Regions from separate parts of the Mesorhizobium sp. CA6 genome, predicted to be linked through region 1. Evidence: riboswitches for the same ligand, from Rfam matches in the RefSeq annotation. Region 1 holds a riboswitch; the other holds the start of a gene.
The links. Region 1 has a riboswitch for S-adenosylmethionine ahead of metX (homoserine O-acetyltransferase MetX). Riboswitches for the same ligand answer to the same signal wherever they lie in the genome.

Region 1 (14,559 bases):
CGGCCGTCCCGTCGGTCGAACCGTCGTCGACCACAATGTGCTCGAAGCGGGTAAGTGTCTGCGCCAGAACGCTTTCCACCGCGCGCACGACCTGGCTGCGACGGTTATGGGTTGGCGTGATCACTGAGATCAGCGGAACGTCCTGGCTCGACATCGGGCTGCCACCACCGGTCGGATCTAGCGTTTGTCGGATGGGTCCGATGGCTATCTTCGTGTCCCACCTCTGATTTGCGGCCGACGCTACAAAAAACCCCCCTTTGTGTCACGCCAGGCCGGCCGAGAAATGCCAAAATTAGCGGTTTTTCCGCAACATTGCGGTCTGATGGCAACACAACTGGCCTTCCTGTTGATTAGGCGGCCCGCCAACAGGAACCAACGGACGGTTTTGCCCTTGGCCCGGGCACCTGATCGTCATCGAATTCCCCGGCAGGCAGCATATGCGGGACCGGTACAATTCACCGGCCTATCAGGCGATCCTTTCGCTGCGCACCCAGAGCTCGCAGTCCGACGTGATCTTCGTCGACGGCGTCGAGCATCCGCACAAGGCTAGGGATGTGCTTCGCTAGCGGGAAAAGATTGACGCTAGCTGTGCCCGATATAGTCCGGCACCATTTCGACCTCGTCGCGGACAAGGCCGGCCGCCAGGCTGAAATGGCCGAAAAACGCCAGTGTATAGAACGCCAGTCCGACAATGACAGCAAACGGGATTTGCCAGAACGGCATGCCGGTCTGCCGCGCATGGCCTGTCACTCGCCGGATCGTGCGCCAAGACATAGTCCCCCAGCGCGTGAAGGATTTGACGATACGCCGAGCCCTGCCAGGTGCATGAAGCTCGACGAATTTTCGATCGGCGTCCCTGCCGGTTACCAGCGCGCGCCAAAAGAAGAACCCCCAGCCCCGCGGCGAGTAGTGGTGAACGCGTGCGTCCACGTTGACTATCTTGTGGCCTTCGCTCCAAAGCTGGTGCATCAGCAACGTGCACGAGACCTTGAAGCCGTTGTGAACTGGAAATGGGTGACTGGATATCCAGTCATGCCGAAAGGCGATGTTGTTGGCGTTGAGAGCACGCTTCGAGGCGAATCTCTCGTCTCCCTCAGCCATCGGGAAAAACCAGATCAACGCGAAGGTTCGCGAGAAGAAGTCATCGTATGAAAGATAGGTGTGTCCATTCACACAGATGGTTTCAGGCTGGTCGACGAAGGGTTTCAGCAGAGTTGAGAGCCAGTTCCGTTCCGGAACTGTATCGGAATCGAGAAAAACAAGGACGCTCCCTTCGCACGAGGGAATGCCGTTGTTCTTGAGGTCGTAATATCTGCCGCCAGGGAACGCCGCGAAGGCCAGATCGGCAACCTGCTCCAGTTGTGGCGCTTCAGCTCCGATACTGCTTCGCAGTGAGACTGCGTCAGTTTCGAGGCCGCCGTGCGAGATTATGACCTTCGGCTTCGGAAATCCGGTAGCGGAAGCCTGGGCGATCTCGCGCGCCAAGGCCTTCAGCCCAAGGCCAATCTCGTCCCAGTCGATGGATTTGGCATTTTCCATCTCCAAGACGATAGAATAGGTGGGATGTTCAGCCATCGCGGCACAACCGGTTGATCAACCCAGTGGCTATAGTCCTAACAGCATGCTGTCAAACTATCGGGATGCAATTATGCGCTGCGAATTTGTCAGATGAGTTATCTTATCGGCAAGTTGTGCGAACTGACTCGCAAAGAGCTTGATTGCATAGACGCCGGTAGAGGACCGCCCCTGTCAGCGCACGCAGTAGCTGGGCGCGGGGATCTCGCGGATAATCCGGCAGCTCCAGCAGACGTCGCCGCCGAACCATTCCAGCGGATGGCCCAGCCCGGCGGAAACCATCAAACCTGCAAGATGACCGCTGCGCGGCGATGTGCAGACGAGAATTCCCGCCCGTATTTCGGAAAGAATATTCGGGGGGATTTCCACCACTGCCGGCGATCGACGAAAGAAACGAATTTCCGTCATCGCCTCAGCAAAAACACCGCCTGCTGACCAAAAAAATTCCAGAACCACCAGGGCATCGACAGGCCGATCTTCTGGCCGTTGGCGTCGAGCGCGGTTGCCTTCTCGACGGTCGCGCCGAGTTCCTCGCAGAGGTTGACGAAGTCGCGGATGGTGCAGAAATGGATGTTGGGCGTGTCGTACCAGGAGTAGGGCAGGTCCTTGGTGACCGGCATCCTGCCCTTGACCAACAGCGAGAAGCGCACGCGCCAGTGGCCGAAATTGGGGAAGGAGACGATGGCGCGGTTGCCGATACGAAGCAGCTCGTCGAGCACCAGCTTCGGGTTCCGGGTCGCCTGCAGGGTCTGTGAGAGCACGACGAAGTCGAAGCCCTTGTCGGGATAGAATTCGAGGTCCTTGTCGGCATCGCCCTGGACGACGGAAAGGCCGCGCGCCACGCATTCGTTGACGCCGCGCTGCGACAGTTCCAGCCCGCGGCCGTCGACCTGCTTGGTCTCCTGCAGGAGTTCCAGAAGCAGTCCGTCGCCCGAGCCGACATCGAGGACGCGCGAATTGGCCGGGATGAGATCGGTGACGACCTCGAGGTCGACACGCTGGGCGCGATTGACGCTCATGGCTTCGCCTCCTGCATAGCGCATGATGCCGGTCCGAAAAGTCGGCGACTTTTTGCGTTCGCTGACCTTCGGTTCGGGGTCATAGACTTAGCCCCCTGGCGCGGGCGGCGGAGGCGATGAAGCCGTTGATGGCCGCGAACAGTTCCGGCTCGTCGAGCAGGAAGGCGTCGTGGCCGCGATCGGTTTCGATCTCGACGAAGGAGACGGAAGCGCCCGCCGCGTTCAAGGCATGCACGATCGATCGGCTCTCCTCGGTCGGGAACAGCCAGTCGCTGGTGAAGGAAACCAGGCAAAAACGCGTCTTGGTGCCGGCGAAGGCGTCGGCGAGGCGCCCGCCGTGATCGGCGGCAAGGTCGAAATAGTCCATCGCGCGGGTCAGATAGAGGTAGGAATTGGCGTCGAAGCGGTCGACGAAAGTCATGCCCTGATGGCGCAGATAGCTCTCGATCTGGAAATCGGCGTCGAAGCCGAAGGTCAGCGCCTCGCGGTCCTGCAAATTGCGGCCGAACTTGCGGTGGAGCGCGGCTTCCGAAAGGTAGGTGATGTGAGCGGCCATGCGCGCGACGGCGAGCCCTTTTTCCGGCCGCTTGCCGAAATCGAGATATTTGCCGCCATGCCAGTCGGGATCGGCCATGACGGCCTGTCGGCCGACTTCATGGAAGGCGATGTTCTGCGAGGAATGGCGGGCGCCGGTGGCGATGGGCAGGACGCAGAACACGCGCTCCGAATGGCTCGCCGCCCATTCCAGAACCTGCATGCCGCCCATCGAGCCGCCAAGCACGCAAAACAGCTTCTCGATGCCGAAATGATCGACCAGCATCGTCTGCGCGCGCACCATGTCGCGTATGGTGATGATCGGCAGGTCGAGCCCGTAGGGCTTGCCGGTCGCCGGGTTGGTCGAGGCCGGGCCGGTCGAGCCGAGGCAGCCGCCGACGACGTTGGAGCAGATGACGAAGAAACGGTTGGTGTCGATGATCCTGCCGGGGCCGATCAGAACCTCCCACCAGCCCGGCTTGCCGGTCACCGGATTGGTGTTGGCGACGTGCTGGTCGCCGGTCAGCGCGTGGCAGACGAGGATGGCGTTGGAGCGCGCGTCGTTGAGCGTGCCATAGGTCTGGTAGGCAATCTGGAAGGGCGAGAGCAGCGTTCCGGCGTCGAGCTTCAGCGGCTTGTCCGGGCCGAACCGCAGCACCGGGCTCGACGGATGGTCGGCCTCGTCGTTGGTTCTTGCAGCACGCTGAGCGGCCATGTCCGTCCTCATCCTGTCCCGCATCGGACTCGTCCCGACGCGGTGTCCGGCCGGCAGCGGACAATAAAAAACCGGCATTGCCGTCGCAAAGCCGGTTACAGGTTGCAAACGGCCCTTTAGCGAGTTGTTTAACGTGGCTGCAAGCCGACCGGCCAAATCACCACGGGAGTCTGGCAATCCTTCTAGGACCAGCGCCGCGCTTCGTCAACGGGTGGCCTCCTCGCGACCGGATACGGGTGCCAGGCGCCGGCCCTCGACATTCCAGCCCGTGGCCTGTATTTCCGCTGCGGCCTTGAAGGCCTTCTCGACGGATTTGTGACATGAAGCAGGATCAGCCCCGTCCGACGCCCCGCGCGGGCATCATGGACATCGAGGCCTATGTGCCGGGAAAAAGCAACGCGCCGGCCGGCGTGACGAAAGTCTACAAGCTGTCGGCGAACGAAAATCCGCTCGGGCCCTCGCCTAAGGCGATCGAGGCTGCGCGCGAGGTGGCGGCGAAGCTCGATGTCTATCCGGACGGCACGGCGCGGCGGCTGCGCGAGGCGATCGCCGAGGTGCATGGGCTGAATCCGGCCAACATCATCTGCTCCAACGGCTCGGACGAGATCCTGGGACTGCTGGCGCAGACCTATCTCGCGCCGGGCGACGAGGCCGTGTTCACCGAGCACGCCTTCATGGTCTACAAGATCTATATCCAGGCGGCGGGCGCCAAGCCGGTGGCGGTGAAGGAGACCGACGAGCGCGCCGATGTCGACGCGATTTTGGCCGCGGTGACGCCGGCGACGCGGATCGTGTTCCTCGCCAATCCTAACAATCCGACCGGCACCTATGTGCCGTTCCAGGAAGTGCGCCGGCTGCACGCTGCATTGCCGAAGAACGTGCTCCTGGTGCTCGACGCGGCCTATGCTGAATATGTGCGGCGCAACGACTACGAGGCCGGCATCGAGCTGGCGGGCAGCTCCGAGAACGTGGTGATGACCCGCACCTTCTCCAAGCTCGGCCTCGGCGGCGCGCGTATCGGCTGGATGTACGGGCCGGCGCATATCGTCGATGCGATCAACCGCGTTCGCGGCCCCTTCAACGTCAACGCCACAGCGATCGAGGCCGGCATCGCCGCGATCCGCGACCGCGCCCATATCGAGCGCAGCGTGGCGCATAACGAGAAATGGCTGGCTTGGCTCAGCGCCGAGCTGACCGGGCTCGGCCTGCGCGTCACGCCCAGCGTCGGCAATTTCGTGCTGATCCATTTTCCCGACGGCAAGAAACATTCGGCGGCGGCGGCGGACGATTATCTGAGCGCGCGCGGCTACATCCTGCGCCGCGTCACCGGCTACGGCTTCCCCAATGCGCTGCGCATGAGCGTCGGCACCGAGGAAGCCAATCGCGGCGTCATCGATGCGCTGAAGACCTTCCTGAAAAGCTAGACACCATGGCATCACCGATGTTCGAGAAAATAGCGCTGGTCGGCATCGGCCTTATCGGCTCGTCGCTCGCCCGCGTCATCCGCCGCGAGGGCCTGGCGCGCCATATCGCCATAGCGACGCGTAGCGCTTCGACGCTCGAGCGCGCCGAGGAGCTTGGCCTTGGCGATTCTTACAGCACCGACGCCAGCCAAGCGGTGCGTGACGCCGATCTCGTCATCGTCTCGGTTCCGGTCGGCTCGTCCGGCGAGGTTGCGGCCGAGATCGCGCCTGCGCTGAAGAAGGGCGCCATCCTCACCGATGTCGGCTCGACCAAAGCCTCCGTCATCGCGCAAATGCAGCCGCATGTGCCCGAAGGCGTGCACTTCATCCCCGGACATCCGTTGGCCGGCACGGAAAAGTCCGGACCCGATGCCGGCTTTGCCGATCTCTTCGAGAACCGCTGGTGCATCTTCACGCCGCTGCCGGGAACCGATTCCGCCGCGCTCGAGACGCTTTCGGAATTCTGGCAGCGCTGCGGCTCCAACATCGACACGATGGACCCGCAGCACCACGACATGACGCTCGCGATCGTTTCGCATCTGCCGCATATCATCGCCTACAACATCGTCGGCACGGCGGACGATCTGGAAGCGGTGACCAAGAGCGAAGTCATCAAATATTCCGCTTCCGGCTTCCGCGACTTCACCCGTCTTGCCGCCTCCGACCCGACCATGTGGCGGGACGTGTGCCTGCACAACAAGGACGCGATCCTGGAGATGCTGGCGCGTTTCTCGGAGGATCTGGCCTCACTGCAGCGGGCGATCCGCTGGGGCGACGGCGAGAAGCTGTTCGACCTCTTCACCCGCACCCGCGCAATCCGCCGTTCGATCATCGAGGCCGGCCAGGATATCGATGTGCCGGATTTTGGCCGCCAGGCGGTCGAGCACCCGGCCAAGCCTTAGGCTTTTCCCTCGTTCTCTGGCGTGGATTGACCTGTCAGCCTGGGCAGGCGCATGCGCTGGAGATTGGCCGAAACGCCCATCGCGATCGTCATCCACGGGCGGAGCAAGGAGCGAAGCGACCCGCGCAGACCCGAGGATCCATTCCGTGACTTCCGAGCGCTGTCGCGGTGCAGAATTCTGCTCCGCCGCGTTCCATGGCTCAGGTCACGGAATGGATTCCAGGGTCTCCGCGACGCCGCCTCGCGACTGCTCCGCCCTGGAATGACGAGGTTGAGCGGCTTACGCCAACCCCAGCATTTGTGCCGATTTCGCGGAAATAGCCGAGATACTTTTGCGTTCTAGCCCTGGGCTGGCGGCCAGTGCGCCGCCATCATCGCCAGCGTTTCGGCCCGATCCGGCGCGCCGAGGCGGCCGCCGAAGCGCAGGCATTTGAGCGCCGCGGCGGCGCTGGCAAAGCGCAGGGCTTCCTCCATGGGCAGGGCCTCGGCGAGGCCGACGGCGAAGGCGCCGTGGAAGACATCGCCGGCGGCGAGCGTGTCGATCGCCTTGACCTTCGGCGCCTCGACATGGCGCACGCGCCGAGTCGCGCGGTCGTGCCACCAGGTGCCGGCCGCGCCGCCGGTCACCGCGACAAAGGCATCGGTGCGCGAAGCGAGGTCGGCGCAGGCGCTTTCTGGGTCGAGCGCGTGGCCGCAGACGATGCGCGCCGCCGGTTCGGAAGCGACGATGTGCGAGGCCAAGGGCAACAGCCGCTCCAGCACCTCGATCGGCGCGGTGTCGGCGTCCAGGATCGCCGGACGGCCGGTCGATCTGGCCGCGCCCAGAGCCAGCGCCGCGGCGCCCGGCCAGCGGACATCCACCAGCACGGCGTCGAAGGCGGAGAGGTCGGCGAGCGGCAGCGCCTCGGGATCGGCTTGCGCCTTTTTGTCATAGAAGGGGACGATGACGCGCTCGCCATGCGCATCCACCAGGATCGCGGCCAGCGCCGATCGCGCGCCGGGAACACGGCGGATAAGGCTGCAGTCGACGCCTTCGGCCTGAATGTCGGCGATCAGCTGATTGCCGACCGGATCGTCGCCCGTGCTTGCCCAAAGCGAGACCTCGGCGCCGAGACGCCGAGCGGCGCATGCGGCGCTCGTCGCCATGCCGGAAGCGATCTGGACGCCGTCGCTGGCGATGAACTTGCCCTGATGCGCGGGCAGCGTTTCGACGCGAAGGATCGTATCGAGGGTGAAGGCGCCGACGCTGAGCAGTCTGACCGGCTTCGGCATCGTTGCTTTACTCTTCTCAGTCGGCATGATCTCACCCGAAAACCGGTCCCCACCTTTTGCTATGCTGACCTTCGGTTCGGGACCACGCTCTATTCAAGCGGCTTGATCTTGCCGAGCGGGATGAAGCCCAGCGAGGCCTTGCCCTTGACGATCTTGAGCGGCATCGAGGGTTCTTTTCCAAGCATCGACAGGGCGGCAAAGCCCTGCTCGATTCCGCTTTTATGCTCGGGAATCGCGCCGGCAAGGATAGATGCCACCGCTTTCGGGTCCTTGAGCTTGATCGTCAGGTCCCCGTTGACCAGCCCTTCCGCGTCGACGGAGACCGGTCCGGACACGATGATGCGCGCCGTGCCGGACGACAGGTCGAGCTTGGCGATCTCGATCGACTGGCCGCGCAGGCTCTTCGGCGGCGCTGCGATCAGCGCCACGCCGTTCTTCAGCGTCACGTCGCCGCTGCCGTCCAGCGCCGGCAGCACGCGTCCGTCGATGGCATCCGCGTTGATCTCCAGGTCGCCGAAGCTGCCGACATAATTGATGTCCTGGCCGGCCGGCTGCAATTGGCCGGCCGCCTTGCCGGCGCTGAACAATTGGATCGGATCCGTGTCGTCCTGCGGGTCGGTCTGACCGTTCAGGCCTTCAGCCTGCACGGAAACGCTCCTTGGCAACGGCCACCACACTTTGACATTGGCCTGCAACCGGTCCCAGTCGATCCAGAGCGGCGGCATTCCGGGCGCCATCGTTCTCAACGGCCCGCGCAGGTCGGCGACCGGCGACAAGGGTCCGGCGATCCCGGCGACGGCGTTGAAGCTGCCGGTGGAGGCGGCGACCTTCCTGGTGTCGTCTTCATAGGCGATGTTGTCGCAGGAGACCGTGAAGCTCATCGGGTAGCCGCTGACGGCGAGGTTGGCGCAGCCGGCGGCGATCCCTTTGCTGCCCAGTCTCGCCACCGCCTGATCTGCCTCGGTCTTGAGCCTGTCGGCGAGATAGAACCAGCCGCCGCTATAGGCGGCGAACAGCACGACAAGGAGCGCGGCAAGCCAGAACAGCCGGCGGCGAAGTTTGGGCGATCGCTCGTCACTTGACGTCATGCTGCGGCTCTCGTTAACCCGGCGAGCGGGCATTTACCAATACGCAAACAAGCGGGGGCCAGAAGAAGCACCTCGGCGGTGCGGTGTCGTTCACTCGAATGCGATCAGGCTTGGCGATATGGGCGATTTTTGGGTTTTTGGCTATGGGTCGCTGATTTGGCGGCCCGGATTTGCCCATGTCGAGACGCGCCGCGCCCGGCTTTACGGCTATCGCCGCTCGCTTTGCGTCTATTCCTTCGTGCATCGCGGCACGCGCGCGCGGCCAGGCCTGGTGCTCGGCCTCGACCGGGGCGGCTCCTGCGTCGGCCTCGCCTACCGTGTTCCCGGCAATTTGCGCGACGAGGTGCTTTCCTATCTGCGCGAGCGCGAGCTGGTCACCAGCATCTATCTCGAACGCATTCTCGATGTCCGGCTGGATGGTGGAGGCGCGGTCGAGGCGGTCGCCTACACCGTCGACCGCCGGCATGAGCAGTATGCCGGCGCGCTCGACGCCGATCACGCGGCCAGGATCGTTCGCGGCGCGGTCGGCCAATCCGGGCGAAACGAGGACTATCTCTTGAGCACACTTGAGCATCTCGAGGCGCTCGGCATCCGCGATCACTGGCTGGAGGAGGTGGGCCGTCGGGTCGCGTCTTCGTGAAGCGCATTTTCGGCGAAATAATTTCGCCTCCAAGCTCTATCTTTTTGTTTTTACGCAATTCCAGACGCAAAACCGCGACGCAGTTTTGCTGGAATTGCTCTGGTCCGATCAAAAAACAAAACCATGCCTTTGACCTCGCCCGGCCGCGACCTAGCTTAGCGGCATCCCATTCCTTGGGCGTCAGGCCCGTTCCAGCATCACGGAGATCAGTCTTGCAGAAACGTCGTCTCGGTCGCACCGACCTTTCCATCGCGCCGCTGGTCCTGGGCGGCAACGTCTTCGGCTGGACCGCCGACGAGAAGACCTCCTTCGACCTGCTCGACCGGTTCGTCGCTGCCGGCTTCAACGCCGTCGATACGGCCGATGCCTATTCGCGCTGGGTTCCCGGCAACAAGGGCGGCGAATCGGAAACGATCATCGGCAACTGGATGAAGAGCCGCGGCAACCGCGATCAGGTCATCGTCATCACCAAGGTCGGTTCGGACATGGGCCAGGGCAAGCGCGACCTCTCCGCTGCCTATATCGAAAAGGCGGTCGACGCTTCACTGAAGCGGCTGCAAACCGATGTCATCGACCTCTATCTGTCGCACTGGCCGGATCCGGCCACGCCTTACGAGGAAACGCTCGGTGCCTATCAGCGGCTGCTCGAAAAGGGCAAGATCCGCTATCCCGGCTGCTCCAATCTCGATGCCGGGCAGCTGCGCGCCGCGCTCGACGTCGCCAGCTTGCGCAGCCTGCCACGTTACGAGGTGCTGGAACCCGAATACAATTTGTACGACCGCTCGTCGCTCGACGGACCGCTGCTCGACCTCTGCAAAGCCGAGGATATCGGCGTCATCACCTATTTCAGCCTCGCAAAGGGATTCCTGAGCGGCAAATACCGCAGCAAGGCCGATCTCGGCCAGAGCGCGCGCGGCGAAGACGTCGCCGAATATCTCAACGAGCGCGGCATGCGCATCCTTTCCGCGCTCGATGCCGTGGCCGAGCGCCATTCGGCCAAGCAGGCGGAGGTGGCGCTGGCCTGGATCATCGCGCGGCCTGGCGTCACCGCGCCGATCGCCAGCGCCACGACCCTGGCCCAGATGGATAGCCTAATCCGCGCCGCGTCGCTCAAGCTTTCGGCCGACGATATCGCGGCATTGGACCGGGCCAGCGCCTGAGACGGGCGCTGCGCACGAACGTCCAAGACGGCCATGACGATCCCTCCTAAATCCTGTCGCATCGCGGCGGCAGGAGCGTTCGGCATGGCCGATGGCATCTTGAACGAGGCGCAGACCTGGCAGCAGGTGCTGGCGCTTATCGTGGCGGCGACGGTCGTCATGGGCAGTCCGGGACCTGCGACGATCAGCGTGACCGCCGTCGGCGCGGCTTTCGGTCTGCGTCCTTCCCTGGGTTACACGTCTGGCGTGGTGCTCGGCACGATAGCCGTGCTTCTGGCGGTGGCGGGCGGGATTTTCGGCATGCTGACCTCGGTGCCGGGAGTGGCGCCGGTGCTGGCGGTCGCCTCGGCAGGCTACATCCTTTATCTCGCCTTCAAAATAGCGACAGCGCCGCCATTGGCCGGGCGCGGAAGCACGGCGACGAAGCCTGATTTCCTTGGCGGTTTCATGCTCGCCGTCGCCAACCCGAAAGCCTATGTGGCGATTGCAGCGGTTTTCGTCGGCGCCGCGGCGCAGGCCGATGCGCTCGGCGTCTCCACCAGGTTGCTGGTGCTTGCCGCGATGATCGTCGCCATCCACGTCGTGTGGCTGCTTGCCGGAACGGCGTTCGCGCGCGTCCTGCGCCATCCGCTGGCCTCGCGGATCATCAACCTGGTGTTTGCCGCCACGCTGGTGCTGACGACCCTGCTTGCGGTGCTGCGGTAGCCGATCAGCTCTTCGCGGTTACGCCGAGTTCCGCCAGCCGCTTCACCGCCGTCGGCGGCATGGGCGGCGGGTTCGGCGCCTGCGCGGCCTCGACGAGCATCTGGTCGCAGGCGGCTTCGGTCTCGCCGATCAGCCGCTGCATGAATTCCTCCTTGCCGAGCCCTGGCGGGATCGGCGGCAGGAAGCGGGCCTTGATGGTGCCCGGATAGCGCAGGAACTTGCGGCGCGGCCAGTAGAGACCGGCAACATGAGCCACCGGGACCACAGGAACGCCGAGCTGCGTGTACAGCTCGACAATGCCGTATTTGTAGGACGGCTCGGCGCCCGGCGGGCGACGGGTGCCTTCGGGATAGATGATGAGCTGGCGCGGATTGCGGTTCATCTCCTGCCTGGTCGCGACGACGACCGCCTTCAGCGCTTTCGAACGGTTGCCGCGGTCGACCGGGATCATGCGCATCTTCAAGATGTACCAGCCGAAAAAGGGGATCCAGGTCAGCTCGCGCTTCAGGATGTAGAGCGCGTCGTCGAGATAGGGGAAGAAGGCGATCGCGTCCCAGAAGGACTGATGCTTCGGCGCCAGGATGAAGGAGCCTTCGGGCAGGTTCTCGACACCCGTGATCTCGCTCTTCGTCGCGGCGATCTTGTCATAGAGCCACATCGAGGTGCGCGACCAGAATTTCGGCACGAACCAGGCGCGGTGGCGCGGCGACAGGAAATAGAAAGGCGTCCAGAAAATCATCTGGACGATCAGGCTGAGATAGAAGACGAAGTTGAACGCCAGCGAGCGGATGATGAGCATGCAAGGGGCCCGTGAGGAAGTGTGCGTTGGTTACACCAAGCGGCGGCAAAAAGGAAACGCCGCCATTGTCGAATGGTGCCGCTAGAGTGACCGAGCCAGCCGTTCCTTGAGACGCGGCGCGGCGAAATCGAGGAAGGCGCGCAGCTTTACCGGTAGCCGGCCCTGGCCGGCATGGACGAGGCTCACCGGCCAGGGCGGCGGTTCGAAGGCCTGCAGCACCAGCCGCAGCGCGCCGGCGCGCACGGCGGCATCGGTCTGATAGGAGAGCACTTTCGTCAGGCCGAGCCCGGTAATCGCGGCATCGATGGCCGCTTCGGCGGTGTTGACTTGCAGGCGCGAGCGAACAGGGATTGTCGTTTCCGTCTTGCCGGTTCCGAAGCTCCATGCCGCGGGAGCGGCGAGACCTTCGAAGGTGACACAGTCGTGGCCGGCAAGGTCTTGCGGGGTCGTCGGCGTGCCATGCAAGGCGAGATAGGCGGGGCTTGCGCAGACGACACGGCGGATCGAGCCGACGCGGATCGCAACCATCGCCGAATCCGGCAGCTCGCCGATGCGCAGGGCGAGATCGATATGCTCCTCGACCAGTTGGGTGATCCGGTCCGACAGGGTCAAGCGGACATCCACTCGCGGGTAGACGGCGAGAAAGTCGGCGATCACCGGCAGCACATGCAGGCGGCCGAACACGACCGGCGCCGTGATGACCAGCTCGCCGGTCGGGCTCGAATATTCGCCGGCAGCATCGCGCTCGGCCTCGCCCACCTCGTCGAGGATGCGACGGCAGGCGGCAAGATAGGACTGGCCGGCATCGGTCAGCGTCAGGCGCCGCGTCGAGCGGTTGAGCAGACGCGTCCCCAAATGCTTCTCCAGTTCGGAAAGCTTGCGGCTCACCGTCGGCAGCGGCACGCCGGCGCGCTTGGCTGCAGCGGAAAGGCTGCCGGCCTCCACCGTGGCAACGAACAGGGACATAGCGTCGAGGCGGTCCATTATTCTTCCGAAATATGGAAAGATAGATTGCAAACATGCTCTCTACATCCGGTTTTCGGAAGAGCCTAATTGATGTGCGATCCTGTCCGCGGAGCGCCAGCATGAATGAATTCACCAGCGACGTCGCCTTCACGCATACCGTCAAGGCCATCCAGTCCCGCAAGGGGTCGCGCAATTCCTATGCGCGCGTCGAGCAGCACGGCGGCTGGCGGGCAACGATCGCTCCGGATCTTGCTGCCTTCATCGAAGCACAGACCAGCGTGTTCCTGGCGACGGCCAACGCCGAAGGCCAGCCCTACATCCAGCATCGCGGCGGGCCGGCCGGTTTCCTCAAGGTGCTGGACGAGCACATGATCGGCTTTGCGGACTTTTCCGGCAATCGGCAGTTCATCACCCAGGGCAATCTCGAGGACAATGACCAGGCCTTCCTGTTCCTGATCGACTATATGCTCCGGCAGCGCATCAAGATCTGGGGCCGGGCGCGCGTCGTCGAGAATGACCCGGAGCTGACGGCGAAGCTGATGCCCGCGGACTACAAAGCACGGCCGGAGCAGGCGATCCTGTTCACGGTATCAGCCTGGGATGCCAATTGCCCGCAGCACATCCCGCAGCGCTTCGAGGCGGCGGATGTCGCGGCCGCACTTGCCGAGCGCGACCGGCGCATCGCCGGCCTGGAGCAGGAGATTGCGCGCCTGCGCACGCCAGGCGAAGTCTAATTCTTCACCACCGTCGAGGCTTCGGCGAGCGCGACGCCCTCGGGCGTCGTGCGAAGCGGCAGGAAGCCGCGCGCCAGCGACAGCACATATTTGCTGTATTCGGTCAGCAGCACGCGCAGCGCTTCCGGCTTGGTCAGCCAGCCGCCATTGCCGAGATTGGTGTTGACCACCGGATAGGGCTCCAGGCGTGCGCCATGCAGCAGCCGGCCCATCTCGAGCAGGCTGCGCGGCATGTGGTAGTTGTTGGTCACGATGATGATGCTGCCATAGGCGTGGTTTTCCACCCATTTGGCGCTTTCCTCGGCATTGCCGATGGTGTCGAGCGCGGCGCGGTCGATATCGACGCAGCAGGAAAAGAGCTGCTTGTCGCCGCCCATCGCCGCCTGCAGCTGGCGTTTGGTTGCCGACGGATGGACGCCGCTGATCAGCAGCCGTTCGCCCTTGCCGGAGGCCAACAGGTCCATCGCCGCGTCGAGCCGCGACTGCCCGCCGGTGAGCACGATGATGGCGTCGGCCCTGGCCGGATTGGCCGGAGTCGTCATATGGCTAACCTTGTCGGCAAACCAGCCGAAGCCGCCGGCAAAAAGCACCAGCGCGGCGAGAGCCACGAAACCGCAGACGCGCAGCGCGAGCCTCAAACGACCGAACCCGGCGAAGGCAGCGCTGCGCACACGCATCGCCGGCATTCGTCCAGCTGTCTCGATCGAATCCCGCGCTTCCATCATCCCCAGGTTAATCCTGAAAGCCTCTAATGGTTAACTCCGAAATGCGGCCGTTGATAGGTGAGACGGCGCACATTGCGTTACGGCAGGTATCCCGCGTGTGATCATTGTTTTGGTTGTTTATAGCGCTTTGCGCCGGTTTCCGGATTGATCTCATGGGTCAGCCCGCATCCGGCTGGCGAACGTCGATGTCGCTGAGATAGGCGACGACGGTCGCATGCGAGGTGGCCGCGGTCAGCGCGCCGATCACCAGCACCATCAGACCG
Region 2 (14,559 bases), on a different contig from region 1:
CGCAATTCCTGCCGCGATCGCCGGAGCGCATGCGCGTTCCCGATATTTCCGGCGGCGACGGCGATCCGCGTGACGTTGCGGACCAGCCGGCCGACAATTCCTGGCAGGAGTTGCTGGCGCTGCTCGGCACGATCGAGCCGACCGAGTTGATCGACCCGACGGTGGGCGCCGAGCGGTTGCTCTACCGGCTGTTCCACGAACACGGCGTGCGCGTTTTCCGCGGCGTCCCTGTCGCCGACCAGTGCTCCTGCTCGCGCGACAAGATCCGCGGCATTCTCGAAGGCTTTTCGGCTGAGGAGATCAAGGAATCGACCGAGGAGGGCGGCATCCATGTCGCCTGCGAGTTCTGCTCGACCCAATACGACTTCGACCCGGCTGAATTCGCGAAGTGAGCCCTCTTCCTTCTCCCCGTTCCATGGGGAGAAGGTGCCCGAAGGGCGGATGAGGGGCGGCGCCAACGTTGGCGATCATAGCGACACGCCGGCGACGCGGTCGTCCGCCTCAAGGAAAATCTCAGAAGCCCGGCGCCGCCCGTCATTGTCCTGCCGGGCATTTCTCCCCGTGAAGCGGGGAGAAAGAGGCTGTCGCCGACGGCTAATTCACCGTGCGCCTTGTCCCTGGCATGTCGAGCGAGAAAGCCGGAATGGCGATATCGAACGTCTCGCCGCGGCCGTTGCGCATCGTGTAGTGGCCGACCATGATGCCTGACGGTGTCGAGAGCGGGCAGCCCGAGGTGTACTGGTAACTGTCGCCGGGATTGAGTTCCGGCTGGTCGCCGACGACGCCGGCGCCGCGCACCTCCTCGACCCGGCCCTGACCGTCGGTGATGTGCCAGTAGCGCGACACAAGCTGCACGAACTCGTCGGAGCGGTTGTCAATCGTTACCTGATAGCCCCAGACATAGCGGTTCTCGGAGGGATCGGAGCGGTCCTCCAGATAGAAGGGCCTGACCAGCACTTCGATGTTGCGCGTCACTGCGCGATACATGGGCCACTCCGGTTGCCGCCGCGGAAAATATGTCACGCTCCGCTCTTGATAAACGCAGCGCCGACCATCCTGCCAGCCTTGTAAGTGCAGGTGCCGAAAAACAATGTCATTTAGGTGACACATGACAATGTTGGTGTGCACAAACCGTGCCGGGCGACTCGGGCGCTCTGTAACAGTTGAAACGGCCGCGTGCGGCCTAAAGCAATTCCAGGAAAGCGCGAGCGGTTAGGCTCGGCGCCTTCGCCGTAGCCTTCCGTCCGGAATTGCGTGAAAACAAGGAGATGGAGTGGGTCGCCGTTTGCGTGAAACGGTGAAACTCTCTATCGGGGGTGACCAGATCTCGATGAAACTGACTATCGCAGCCGGCCTGGCTTCGTCAGCGCTTCTTTCCTTCAATCTCGCCAGCATCCTGCTCGCCTCGTCGCGGCTGAAGCGGCGGCATGTCATCGCGCCGCCCTCCAGCGCGCGGCCGCCGGTCTCCATCATCGTGCCGTCGCGTGGCGTCGAGCCGTTCACGCCGGAGACCTTGCAGCGCGCCTTCTCGCTCGATTGGCCGCGCTACGAGCTGATCTTCTGCGTCGCGCATGCCGAAGACCCGGTGGTCAAGCTGATCGATGCGGCGATCGCGCGCCACCCCAAAATTCCTGCGCGGCTGCTGATCGGCGACGATCGCGTCAGCGCCAATCCCAAGCTCAACAACTGCGTCAAGGGCTGGCAGGCGGCGAGACACGATTGGGTGATCCTCGCCGATTCCAACGTGCTGATGCCGAGAGACTATGTCCAGCACCTGATGGCGGCATGGCGGCCGGATACCGGCCTCGTCTGTTCGACGCCGATCGGCTCGCGGCCAGACGGGTTTTGGGCCGAAGTCGAATGCGCCTTTCTTAACACGCTGCAGGCGCGCTGGCAGTATGCCGGCGAGGCGGTTGGCCTTGGCTTCGCCCAGGGCAAGAGCATGCTGTGGAACAAACCGATGCTCGATGCCAATGGCGGCATCCAGGCTTTGGCCGCCGAGATCGCCGAGGACGCGGCGGCCACCAAGCTGGTCAACGGCCTGGGGTTCAACGTCAACCTCGTCGCCTCGCCATTCGAGCAGCCGCTCGGCCAGCGCAGGCTCGCCGAGATCTGGTCGCGCCAGACGCGCTGGGCGCGGCTGCGGCGGGTTACCTTCCCTCTGTTCTTCGCGCCGGAGATACTGACTGGCGCTGCGGTGCCGCTGCTGCTGGCGCTGATTGCAGCGGCAAGCGCCGGCGTCAGCCTGCCCACGACGGCCTTGGGCGTGCTGGCGATCGCCTACCTGCCGGAATGGCTGCTGGCCTTTGCGAAGGGCTGGTACCTGTCGCCACGCAGCGTCACCGCGATGATTGTGCGCGATGCCCTGCTGCCGGCCATCTGGGCGCGCGCCTGGTTCGGCGGCGCCGTCGAATGGCCCGGCAACGCCATGACCATCCGCACCAAGGCGATGACCGAGCTGGAGGAGCTCGCCTAGAGCAATTCCAGGAAAAGTCTGAAACGGTTTTCCGTCCGGAATTGCGGCTCTGGAAGGCTCCGGCCGCGGCGTTCTCAGCCTTCTATTTTGCTGCCTTCAGCGCCTGTTCGACGTCTTCCAGCAGATCGTCGCTGTCCTCCAGGCCGACGGAGAGCCTCAGCGTGCCTGGCCCGATGCCGAGCTCGGCGCGGGCCTCGTCGCTCAGGTTCTTGTGCGTCGTCGTCGCCGGATGGGTGATCAGGCTCTTGGCGTCACCGAGATTGTTCGAGATCAGCACGATGTCGAGTGCGTTCTGGAAGGCAAAGGCCGCCTGCTTGCCGCCTTTGACGTCGAGGCAGATCAGCGTCGAGCCTCCCGACATCTGCTTCTTGACGATATCCGCTTGCGGATGATCGGCGCGGCCCGGATAGATGACACGGGCGATCTCCGGTCGGCCGGCAAGGAAATCCGCGATCTTGCCGGCGCTCCCGGTCTGCTGACGCACGCGCAGCGGCAGCGTCTCCAGGCCTTTGAGCAGCGTCCAAGCGTTGAAGGGCGACAGGCTGGGACCGGTGTGGCGGAAATAGTCGTGCAGGTTCTCGTCGATCCACTTCTTGTCCGACAGAATGACGCCGCCGAGGCAGCGGCCCTGGCCGTCTATATGCTTGGTCGCCGAATAGACGACGATATGGGCGCCGAGCAGCAAGGGCTTCTGCTGCAGCGGCGTGGCGAAGACATTGTCGACGATCAGCCTGGCGCCGATCGAATTGGCGAGCCCGGCGACGGCCGCGATATCGACCACCTCCAGCGTCGGGTTGGTCGGGCTTTCCAGGAAGAACAGCTTGGTGTTCGGCCTTATCGCCTTTTCCCAATTGGCGATGTCGGTGCCGTCGACCAGCGTCGCCTCGATGCCGTAGCGCGGCGCCAGCGTCTCGACCACCCAGCGGCAGGAGCCGAACAGGGCGCGCGCCGCGACGATATGATCTCCGGCCTTGGCGCTGCAGAGCAGCGCGGCGGTTACTGCGGCCATGCCGGAAGCGGTGGCGCGGGCATCCTCGGCGCCTTCGAGCGCGCACATGCGCTTTTCGAACATGTCGACGGTCGGGTTGGCGTAGCGCGAATAGATGAAGCCCGGCTCCTCGCCCTTGAAGCGGGCTTCCGCCGCTTGCGCCGTCTCGTAGACATAGCCTTGGGTGAGATACATCGCCTCGGATGTCTCGCCGAAACCGGAACGCAACGTTCCGCCATGTACGAGTGCCGTCTGAGGTTTCCAGTTGCGCTTCTTGGTGCTCATAGCCCTGCTTTCAGACACAAAAAAACCGGCCGCGAAGTCGCAACCGGTCCATATAGCCTTGCGGCTCGACGGTCCTTTAGCGACTTGTTTAACGTGGCTGCAAGCCGACCGGCCAAATCACCACGGGATAACGACCCTTTAGACCCGCGCCGCGCTTGCGTCAATTGCCGGCTTCATTAAGAGGTTTGTACCAGCCGGGCGGCAAGAGCCTGCTTAGATCCTCGCCCGGCCTTGTGAACGGAGCCAGCCTTTGCGGCAAACAGGCATTCTTCCGGATCAGGACATCGCAGCGCTGTTCGAGGCGAAGGCGCTGAAGTCGCCGCGCGCGCTGGACGCCGACCAGATCCAGCCGGCCAGCCTCGATCTAAGGCTCGGCGACAAGGCGTTTCGCGTGCGTGCCTCGTTCCTGCCGGGTCCGGATCATCGGGTCGTCGACAAGCTCGAGCGGCTGAAGCTGCACGAGATCAGCCTTGCAGAGGGCGCGGTGCTGGAAACCGGCTGCGTCTATATCGTGCCGCTGCTCGAGAGCCTGGCGCTGCCGGCGAACGTATCCGCCTCGGCCAATCCGAAGAGCTCGACCGGCCGTCTCGACATATTCACGCGCGTCATGACCGATCGCGGCCATGAGTTCGACAAGATTGCCGCCGGCTACCGCGGGCCGCTCTATCTCGAGGTCAGCCCGCGCACCTTCCCGATCGTCGTGCGCGCCGGCTCGCGGCTGTCGCAGATCCGCTTCCGCACCGGCAACGCGGTGCTCTCGGAGAATGAGCTGCGCGACCTTCACCGCGCCGAGATGCTGGTCGCCACCGAGCCACCCAATATTTCAGGCGGCGGCATCGCGCTCTCCATCGATCTCGACGGCGACAAGGACGGCCTTGTCGGCTACCGCGGCAAGCACCACACCGGGCTGGTCGACGTCGACAAGCGCGCCGCCCAGGATGTCGTCGATTTCTGGGAGCCGATCTACAAGAGCGGCGCCGGCGAACTGGTGCTCGATCCGGACGAATTCTATATCTTGGTCAGCCGAGAAGCCGTGCACGTGCCGCCGCTCTATGCCGCCGAGATGACACCCTTCGATCCGCTGGTCGGCGAGTTCCGCGTCCACTATGCCGGCTTCTTCGATCCGGGCTTCGGCCACTCCGCCGCCGGCGGCAGCGGTAGCCGCGCCGTGCTCGAGGTGCGCAGCCACGAGGTGCCTTTCATCCTCGACCACGGCCAGATCGTCGGCCGTCTCGTCTACGAGCATATGCTGAAACGCCCGCAGGCGCTTTACGGCACCGAACTCGGCTCGAACTATCAGGCGCAGGGCCTGAAGCTCTCCAAGCATTTTCGGGCAGCGCGGTGAGGTCCAAGTGGGGAGATGTCCGGAAGGGGACGCGCCGTCCCATCTGTTCTTCGTCATTCTAGGGCGGAGCAAGGAGCGAAGCGACGCGCGCAGACCCTAGAATCCATGCCGTGACGCCTGAGCGCCGCCACGGTGCCGAACGCTCACCAGCCAATTCCGCGAGAGAACTCGAACCATTCAGGATGATCTTCTGGAGTCTTGGCCGGTCTTGTGCCCGGGCATGCGGTGGGTAAGGTCATTGGCGACACCGAAATAGCGTGCCACCTTCTGGCTCGCGGTCATGTAAACATAGCCTGTCATGTTACGATCTTAGCTGGCGCTGCGCCAACGGTTATTCTGGACGGCAGCAGTCTACGCCCAATGTCACGGCATGGATTCTAGGGTCTGCGCGCGTCGCTTCGCTCCTTGCTCCGCCCTAGAATGACGAAGTGGAAGAGGCAGCTTCCTTCGCGCCCCTCTGGCCTGCCAGTCACCGGGAGATCGGCGCTACAGCGCCTTCACCGCCACTTTGACCGGCTTCTCGATCTCCAGCGGATTGCGCAGCGGCAGGCCGAAATCCGGCGCCTCGATCTCGAACGTATCGCCGGCCTCGGTCCTGATGCCATCGGCGAAGGAGAGCGTCGCGGTGCCGAACATATGCACATGCACGTCGCCCGGCTGGCGGAAGGCCGAATATTTGAAATGGTGGTGCTCGAGATTGGCGATGGTGTGCGACATGTTCGCTTCGCCCGACAGGAACGGCTTTTCCCAGAGCAGCTTGCCGTCGCGCCAGATGCGCGAGGCGCCGCGGATATCGGCGGGCAGCTCGCCGATCAGGATTTCAGGGCCAAACGAGGCGTTGCGCAGCTTGGAATGGGCGAGGAACAGATAGTTCACCCGCTCGGTGACGTGATCGGAGAACTCGTTCGACAGCGTGAAGCCGACGCGGAACGGCGCGCCGTCATCGCCGATGACATAGATGCCGGCGATCTCCGGCTCCTCGCCGCCATCCTGCGCGAAGGCCGGCGACATCAGGGGTGCGCCAGGCGCCACCGCCATCGTGCCGTTGCCCTTGTAGAACCATTCCGGCTGCACGCCGACCTGGCCTTTGGCCGGCTTGCCGCCTTCGAGGCCCATGCGGAACATCTTCATGGAATCGGTGAGTTCCGCCTCGCCGCCCTCGCTGAGCTTCTTGTGCATGGAATCGCGCGTTGCCGCGGAGCCGAGATGCGTGAGCCCGGTGCCGGTGAGATGCAGATGCGCGGGATCCGGATGGTTGATCGGCGAGACCAGCCTGCCCCTCTTATAGGCGGCATCGAGATCGACCGTCTCGCCATAGCCCTTGCGCTCGATCAATGCCTCGAGGCCCGTGCCTGTCCGCGCGGCCTCCATCGCCAGCGAATAGACGCTGCGCGCGCCGTTGATGACCCTGGTCTTGCCGCCGCCATTGCGGGCGACGACGCGGATCGTCTCGGCGTCGTCGAGGATCTGGGAGATCAGCATGTTTGAACCCTCTCTCATCTTGCCTGGCTGCCCGCGGGCAAACCTTGACCGGCGCGGCGCGGAGAAATCCGTGCCACGGTTGAAATTCTTCGTCCGGATTGCGCTCGCGAGCCCGGTCCTTGCCTGGACTTCTTGGCGCCGACGGGTTGCCGGCAGCTTCGCGATCTGAAACCCGTATGCCTCCTTAAATCCGCTTCAGGTCTTCAGGCCTTGTTCTTGTTGTAGACGTCGAAGATGACGGCGCCGAGCAGCACCAGGCCTTTCACCACCTGCTGCCAGTCGACATTGACGCCCATAATCGACATGCCGTTGTTCATCACGCCCATGATGAAGCCGCCGACAACGGCGCCGATCACCTGTCCGACGCCGCCCATTGCCGAGGCGCCGCCGATGAAGACGGCCGCGATGACGTCGAGCTCGCTGCCGAGACCGGCAGCCGGCACGGCCTGGCCGAGGCGCGCCGCGATGATCAGGCCGCCCAGTGCCGAGAGCACGCCCATGTTGATGAAGACCAGCAGGGTCAGCCTTTCGGTGTTGATGCCCGAAAGCTGCGCGGCCTTGGCGTTGCCGCCCATGGCGTAGATCCGGCGGCCGATGGTCATGCGCTTGGTGACGAAGACGAACAGCGAGATCAGCACGCCCATCACCAGCAGCACGACCGGCAGGCCCCTGTAGCTGGCGAACTGGAACACCAGGAACAGCGCCAGCGCGCTGCCCACCAGCGTCTTGACGACGAACAGCGGGAAGGGCTCCGCCTCATAGCCGTGACGCTCGCGCTTGCGCCGCGTCCTGAAGCCGAAATAGGCATAGGCGAGCACCGCGATGAGGCCGAGCACGACCGTCGTCATGTGCAGCGTCAGTCCGCTGCCGACGATCGTCTTGCCGGCGGCATTGACCGTCGGCGGGATCAGCGTCAGCGGGCCGATCACGTCCGGAATGAAGCCGGAACTCAGCGCCTTGAAGCTGTCCGGCAGCGGACCGACCGAGGAGCCACCGCCGAGCAGCGCCTGGCAGATGCCGCGGAAGATCAGCATGCCCGCCAATGTCACGATGAAGCTCGGTATCTTGTGATAGGCGATCCAGTAGCCTTGCGCAGCGCCGATGAGCGCCCCGACGATCAGGCACACGATCGAGACCACCAGCGGATTCGAGAACATCCCAAGCGGCCAGATCACCATCATCATCGCCGCCAGCGCGCCGATAAAGCCGGCGACCGATCCGACGCTGAGGTCGATATAGCCAGCGACGATCACCAACAGCATGCCAAGCGCCATCACGATGATGAACGAGTTCTGCTGCACCAGATTGCTGAGATTCACCGGTTTGAACAGCGTTCCCGACGTCGTGTATTGGAAGAACAGCATGATGACGATCAGCGCGATGATCAGGCCGTATTCGCGCAGGTTCGTCGTCAGCGCCGAGACGGCGACGCGCGGACCCTGCTGCTTGACGTCCTCGGCGAGCCCGCTTTGCGGCGCGGGAGCGCTTTCTGTGCTCATGATGCTTTTCCTTCTCCGCGAACGATGGCGCGCATGATTTTTTCCTGGCTTGCGTCGCTTGCAGCCATTTCGCCGACTATACGCCCTTCGTTCATCACATAGATACGGTCGGAGATACCGAGCAGTTCGGGCATTTCCGACGAGATGACGATGATCGCTTTGCCCTCGGCGGCAAGGCGCGCGATGATCGTATAGATTTCGTACTTCGCGCCGACGTCAATGCCGCGGGTCGGCTCGTCGAGGATCAAAACCTCCGGATCGGCGAACAGCCATTTCGACAGCACGACTTTCTGCTGGTTGCCACCCGAGAGGTTGCCGGTCAGCTGGTAGACGCTGGAGGCGCGGATGTTGGTCTTCTTGCGGTAGTCATTGGCGACGCTCATCTCGCGCATGTCGTCGATGACGCCGCGGCTGGAAACGCCGGAGAGGTTGGCCAAAGTCACATTGTGCTTGATGTGGTCGATCAGGTTGAGGCCGTAGGTCTTGCGGTCTTCGGTGACATAGGCGATGCCGCTCGCCACCGCCTTGCTCACCGATGAGAGGTCGATAGGCTTGCCGTGCAGCGACACCTCTCCGGTGATGTGCCGGCCGTAGGAGCGTCCGAAAAGGCTCATCGCGAATTCGGTCCGGCCGGCGCCCATCAGCCCGGCGATACCGACAACCTCGCCCTTGCGCACATTGAGGTTGATGTTCTTGATCACCTGCCGCTCGGCATGGATCGGGTGGTAAACCGACCAGTCCTTCACCTCGAAGATGACGTCGCCGATCTTCGGCTCGCGCGGCGGGTAGCGGTCGTCGAGCGAGCGGCCGACCATCGAGGTGATGATGCGGTCTTCCGAGATGTCCTTCCTCGGCAAGGTCTCGATGGTGCGCCCGTCGCGGATCACCGTCACCTTGTCGGCGACGCGGTTCACCTCGTTGAGCTTGTGCGAGATCAGGATCGAGGTCATGCCCTGGCGCTTGAACTCGAGCAGAAGGTCGAGCAGCGCCTGGCTGTCCTTCTCGCTGAGCGAGGCCGTCGGCTCGTCGAGGATAAGGAGCTTCACTTCCTTGCTCAGCGCCTTGGCGATCTCGACCAGCTGCTGCTTGCCGACGCCGATATTGGTGATCAGCGTCTTGGGGTCTTCCTTGAGCCCGACCTTCTTGAGAAGGGCGCCGGTACGCGTCTCGTTGGCGTCCCAGTCGATGACGCCGTAGGTGGCGTGCTCGTTGCCAAGGAAGATGTTTTCCGTGATCGACAGCATCGGCACCAGGGCAAGCTCCTGGTGGATGATGACGATGCCGATATGCTCGCTGTCGTGAATGCCTTTGAAATTGCATTCCTGGCCGCGGAAGATGATCTGGCCCTCATAGGTGCCGGATGGATAGACGCCCGACAGCACCTTCATCAGTGTCGACTTGCCGGCGCCGTTCTCGCCGACGACGGCGTGGATCTCACCTTCCTCGACGCTGAGATTGACGTTCGACAACGCCTTCACGCCGGGGAACGTCTTGGTGATGTCGCGCATCTCCAAAATCGTCGAGGCCATCAGGATCTGCTCCCTGGCGCAGGCCTTCCACTCGCGGAAAGCGTCTTGCGCGAAATCAACATGCCACAGTTTCGCTCATGCCTTGGCGGCATATGGCGCTGCGGTAGCCGGCAAAAACAATACCGGGGTCGCTTGCGAACGAAAAGGGGCCCTGCAGTCGCGCAGGACCCCTTCCTTTGAGACCGGATTACTTCAGCTCTTCAGCCTTGATGTAGCCGGAGTCGACGACCAGTTCCTTGTAGTTCGACTTGTCGACCTCATGCGGCGTCAACAGGATCGAGGGAACGACCTTGACGTCGTTGTTGTAGGTCTTGGTGTCGAGGCCGTCCGGCTTGCCGCCGGAGAGCACCTTGTCGACCAGCTGCACGGTGGCCTTCGCCAGCTCGCGGGTGTCCTTGAACACGGTCGAGTACTGCTCGCCCGAGATGATCAGCTTGACCGAGGCGGTCTCGGCGTCCTGGCCGGTCACGATCGGCCAAGGCTGGGCTTCCGTGCCGTAGCCGACGGCGCGCAGCGAGGCGGTGATGCCGCGCGACAGGCCGTCATAGGGAGACAGAACGCCGTCGACGCGGCTGCCGTCCGAGTAGTTGGCCGAGAGCAGGTTGTCCATGCGCGCCTGGGCGGTGGCGGCAAGCCAACGCAGGGTGCCGACCTTGTCCATGCCCATCTGGCCGGACTTGATCTTGATCGAGCCGTCGTCGATCAGCGGCTGCAGGACCGACATGGCGCCGTTGTAGAAGAAGAAGGCGTTGTTGTCGTCCGGGGAGCCACCGAACAGCTCCACGTTCCACGGCTTGGTGTTCGGGAAGCGCTCCTTGAGGCCCTTGACCAGCGAGTTCGCCTGGATCACACCGACGCCGAAATTGTCGAAGGTGGTGTAGTAGTCGACATTCGGGGTCTTCTTGATCAGGCGGTCATAGGCGATGGTGACGACGCCGGCATCATTGGCCTTCTGCAGCGCGTCGGCCATGGTGGTGCCGTCGATCGAAGCGATGATCAGCGCCTTCGGGCCTTTGGTGATTTCGTTTTCCAGCTGGCTGAGCTGGTTCGGGATGTCGTCCTGCGCATATTGCAGGTCGACGGTGTAGCCGAGCGCTTCGAGCTGGGACTTGACGGCGTCGCCGTCATTGATCCAGCGCTGCGAGGTCTTGGTCGGCATCAGCACGCCGACGAGACCCTTATCGGCGGCGTGCGCCGAATAGGTCGTGGCGGCAATGCCAAGGGCCGCGATGGCGGCCAGCGTCTTGATGATCTTCACGATTACTCTCCCTGGTTGATGGACGCGACACCTCGGGGCTTCGCGGGCCGCGTAGTCGAACAGGTGCGCTGGCGCGCCACTGTCGGCTTTATCGATCTCCGGTATCCTCCCAATCGGCCCCGCGGCGCAGTTTCAATCGATACGATTTCGCTCGTCGCCGACCCCTGCGCATCGGAACGCGCGGAGGGTGGGTCGCTTTGACATAACTGTCAAATGCGATCTTTGCTGGTTGCTATATCGATACTGGTATGGCTTAAGCGATCGATAGAAACTCGCACAGGAGACCGAAAATCATGGCGGCGTTGCGCGATCCCGATGCGATTTCAGGTGGTTACGAGAAATTGCCGCGAGATGGCGAGACGTTGCTGCGCAGCGGCCTCAGTCTCCGCCACATGCGCATGATTGCCGCCTTGGACGATCACGGGCGGGTGAGCGCCGCTGCCCAGGTCATGAACATCTCCCAGCCGGCCGCCTCGCGCATGATCGCCGAGATGGAAGCGGTGCTCGACGTGAAGTTGTGCGAGCGGCTGCCGCGCGGCGTGACGCTGACCCCCTACGGCCAGGCGCTCGCCCGGCGCGCCCGCTCCATCCTGCTGGAGATGCGGGAGGCCGACCGTGAGATTTCCGAACTCAAGGCCGGCAAGGGCGGCTCCGTATTCCTCGGCGCGGTCACGGCGCCGGCGATCGAGCTGGCCGTGCCGGCGATCCGTGAGATCCGCCGCATCTATCCGCGCATCGAGATCACAATGCAGGTCGAGACCTCGAACGTGCTCGCCCGCGAGCTGATCGCCTCGCGCCACGACTTCATCATCGCCCGCATCCCGGACGATCTCAATCCGCGGCTCTTCGAATCGCGCGTCATCGGCGTCGAGAAGGCCTGCCTCATCGTGCGCCGCGGCCACCCGCTGGCGAGCGGCAAGATGGTGCGGCTGGAAGACACCGCGGCCTATGACTGGGTGTTCCAGTCCGGGGGCTCGCCATTGCGCCAGGCGATGGAAAGCAACTTTTTGAATCGCGACATTCCGCTGCCCGACCGCATCCTCAACACCTCTTCGCTGCTGCTCACCTTGGTGATGGTGGCGCAGTCCGACGCCATCGCGCCGGTCTCGATCCAGGTCGCCAAGTTCATCCAGGGCGGCGATGGGCTGGCCGGCGCCATCGATGTCGTGCAGACCGAGTTCGACATCGAGGTCCGGCCTTACAGCCTGATCACGGTCAGGAATCGCGCGCTCTCGCCCGCCGCCAAGATGCTGCACGACTTCATTTTGCGCGAGGTGGGCTGATGGAACGAGAATGCTACTTGCACGTTCAAACCGATCGGTCGCTCCCTGGAGCCCGTTGCGGGTGAGGAAGGGCTGCCGTGCCCAACAGCTCGGGAGGTTTTTATGGAACGTCGGTTGTTTCTCACCGGAATGCTTGGCGTTGCGGGGGCGGCAGCGCTTGCAAGCCTGGCCGGACCCAGCAAGGCCGTTGCCGGTATTCCCGCCGGCAACGGAATTCTGGATGAATTGGATAAGGCGGATCCGGCCATCTACGAGGAGGATGACCAGGCCGATCTGCTGCAGCCAGCCCAGTACTACCGCCGTCGGTATTACCGTGATCGGTACTACCGCCGCCGCCGGCGCCACGTTTGGAGAAGGGTCTGCCGGCGCTACTGGCGCCATGGCCGGCGTCATGTCCGCTGCTGGCGCCGCCGCGTCTGGATCGGCTTCCGGCTCTAGAGCATGATCATCTAGGTCGATAGCGACCATGTATCCGGGCTGCCGGGTGAATCGCTGACTGGGGGTCTTGCATGGATGTGCAAGACCCCAACTCTTGCTTTACAAACAGCCGAATTCACCCTCGCGCAAACTGCTCGGCCTGAGGGTCGACCCGATGCAATTCCGCCCCGCGATCGCCGGCAGCCGACCTGAATCGGACGCGCAATTTGGCCCCTTGGTGAGGCCTCACTCAAATCCCTGCGGTGCAAGCTGGAGCGGGTAGCGGGAATCGAACCCGCGCGTTCAGCTTGGGAAGCTGACAAGCTACCATTACATCATACCCGCGTCGGCCACCTCGTTATCATGATGGCAGGGCGTCAAGCAATCGGCAAAGCGGAACCGCGGCTCCATTGCTTGATGCCTTTCCGCGGAATGCGTATCTCTGATATCGCGCCGCCGAATCGGGCAGCTCGAACCGGAGAATGGCCTTGTCCGCACTGACGCGCTTTCTTGGCGACACGCCGCTCAGGGTGTTCCTGAAGCTGCTCGTGGTCTCCTTCCTCGTCGGCCTCGTCATGCATGCCTTCGGCTGGTCGCCGATGGATGTCTTTTACGGTATCCGCCAGTTCTTCGTCGATTTGTGGAATCTTGGCTTCCACGCCATCGACCGCTTCCTGGGCTACATCCTGCTCGGCGCCGCGATCGTCGTGCCGGTGTTCATCCTGCTCAGGATCGCCAGCTACAGGAAATAGCTCGGCGCGGCCTCACGCATATCGCGACGCCACCTCGAACAGGATAGCGTGGCGAGCGGCCAGCGCCGGCACGTCCGTCGAGTAACCGCCGCCGATGACGCCGCACAGCGGCACGCCCTGCTTGCGAAAATGGCCGATGACCATGTCCTCGCGGGCGGCGATACCGTCGTCGGTGAGCGCCAGCCGGCCGAGCCTGTCCTCGGCATGGACATCCACGCCCGCATTGTAGAAGACGATGTCCCAGCGCCTTTGCCCGGAGAGTTCCGGCAGGATGGCGGCGAGCTGTTCGAGATAGGGATCGTCGCCGGTGCCGTCCGGCAAGGCGACGTCGAGATCGGAGGCGATCTTGCGCACCGGGTAGTTGCGCTCGCCATGGATGGAAAAGGTGAAGGCACGCCGCTCGTCATTGAGAATGTCGGCCGTGCCGTCGCCTTGGTGCACGTCGAGATCGACGACCAACATGTTTTCGACGGCGCCTTCGGCCAGCAGCGCCAGCGCGGCGACGGCGACATCGTTGAAGGTGCAGAAGCCGGCGCCTTGCGCACGCCTGGCATGATGGCTGCCGCCGGCGGCGTTGCAGGCAATGCCATGTTTAAGCGCCAGCCTGGCAGCCAGCACCGTGCCCGCGGTGGCGAGCTTCGCCCTCAATGACACGCGCGGACCGATCGGAAAGCCGATCTCGCGCTCTATTTTCGCCGGTACCTGGCAGGCGATCACCTGGTCGACATAGTCGGCCGCGTGCGCAAGCTTCAGCAGTGCAGCCGGTACCGGTTCCGGCATCGAAAGCGCGCCCGGCGCGGCTAGACCGCGTAAGCGCAAAGCCTCCATCAACAGCGGATATTTGCTCATTGGAAAGCGATGGTTGACGGCGAAGCCTGCGTCATAATCGGGGTGATGGACGATCTGCAGCGGCATGAATTGGTGGCTGCGCCAGGTTTGCAATTCGGTTGGCAGCCCGGCGGATATGGTTGCGTGATGCCGGCAAACTGGGGCACATCGGGTCCTCGATCAAGCCGCAATCGGACAGGCAGCAATCCCTTGGACGCGACTCAAGCCAGCGCCAGGTCTTTCGTCGTCACCAACCGCTCGGTGCTGGCGATCGCCGTGCCGATGACGCTTGCCTATCTGACGACGCCGCTGCTCGGCATCGTCGACACGGCGGTGGTCGGCCAATTCGGCGACGCGGCCCTGCTTGGCGGCCTGGCGGCGGGATCGCTGGTCTTCGACGTTGTCTTCACCAGCTTC

Region 2: linked by a shared signal. The riboswitch ahead of LB526_RS08970 (O-succinylhomoserine sulfhydrylase) and the one ahead of metX (homoserine O-acetyltransferase MetX) in region 1 are both predicted to bind S-adenosylmethionine.

What each region holds. Positions count from the first base shown of each region.
Region 1 is NZ_JAIUHI010000017.1:79,206-93,764, forward strand. It holds gene LB526_RS23625 (glycosyltransferase family 2 protein) at 1-154, opposite strand, end outside; partial or broken gene LB526_RS23630 (DUF1330 domain-containing protein) at 393-566, shown strand; gene LB526_RS23635 (glycosyltransferase) at 583-1,575, opposite strand; gene LB526_RS23640 (hypothetical protein) at 1,750-1,983, opposite strand; gene metW (methionine biosynthesis protein MetW) at 1,980-2,594, opposite strand; gene metX (homoserine O-acetyltransferase MetX) at 2,674-3,843, opposite strand; SAM riboswitch at 3,940-4,017, opposite strand; gene hisC (histidinol-phosphate transaminase) at 4,164-5,267, shown strand; gene LB526_RS23660 (prephenate/arogenate dehydrogenase family protein) at 5,273-6,208, shown strand; gene LB526_RS23665 (sugar kinase) at 6,547-7,479, opposite strand; gene LB526_RS23670 (DUF2125 domain-containing protein) at 7,569-8,567, opposite strand; gene LB526_RS23675 (gamma-glutamylcyclotransferase) at 8,686-9,207, shown strand; gene LB526_RS23680 (aldo/keto reductase) at 9,420-10,367, shown strand; gene LB526_RS23685 (LysE family translocator) at 10,452-11,072, shown strand; gene LB526_RS23690 (lysophospholipid acyltransferase family protein) at 11,077-11,871, opposite strand; gene LB526_RS23695 (LysR family transcriptional regulator) at 11,953-12,855, opposite strand; gene LB526_RS23700 (pyridoxamine 5'-phosphate oxidase family protein) at 12,957-13,571, shown strand; gene LB526_RS23705 (YdcF family protein) at 13,568-14,296, opposite strand; gene LB526_RS23710 (cell division protein FtsX) at 14,454-14,559, opposite strand, start outside.
Region 2 is NZ_JAIUHI010000005.1:27,500-42,058, forward strand. It holds gene LB526_RS08955 (Hsp33 family molecular chaperone) at 1-392, shown strand, start outside; gene apaG (Co2+/Mg2+ efflux protein ApaG) at 595-987, opposite strand; gene LB526_RS08965 (ceramide glucosyltransferase) at 1,331-2,476, shown strand; gene LB526_RS08970 (O-succinylhomoserine sulfhydrylase) at 2,559-3,749, opposite strand; SAM riboswitch at 3,806-3,883, opposite strand; gene LB526_RS08975 (2'-deoxycytidine 5'-triphosphate deaminase) at 4,000-5,094, shown strand; gene araD1 (AraD1 family protein) at 5,581-6,576, opposite strand; gene mmsB (multiple monosaccharide ABC transporter permease) at 6,780-8,075, opposite strand; gene mmsA (multiple monosaccharide ABC transporter ATP-binding protein) at 8,072-9,604, opposite strand; gene chvE (multiple monosaccharide ABC transporter substrate-binding protein) at 9,792-10,862, opposite strand; gene LB526_RS09000 (LysR family transcriptional regulator) at 11,156-12,145, shown strand; gene LB526_RS09005 (protamine-2 (modular protein)) at 12,248-12,583, shown strand; tRNA gene LB526_RS09010 (tRNA-Gly) at 12,834-12,907, opposite strand; gene LB526_RS09015 (DUF6460 domain-containing protein) at 13,045-13,314, shown strand; gene LB526_RS09020 (histone deacetylase) at 13,327-14,229, opposite strand; gene LB526_RS09025 (MATE family efflux transporter) at 14,353-14,559, shown strand, end outside.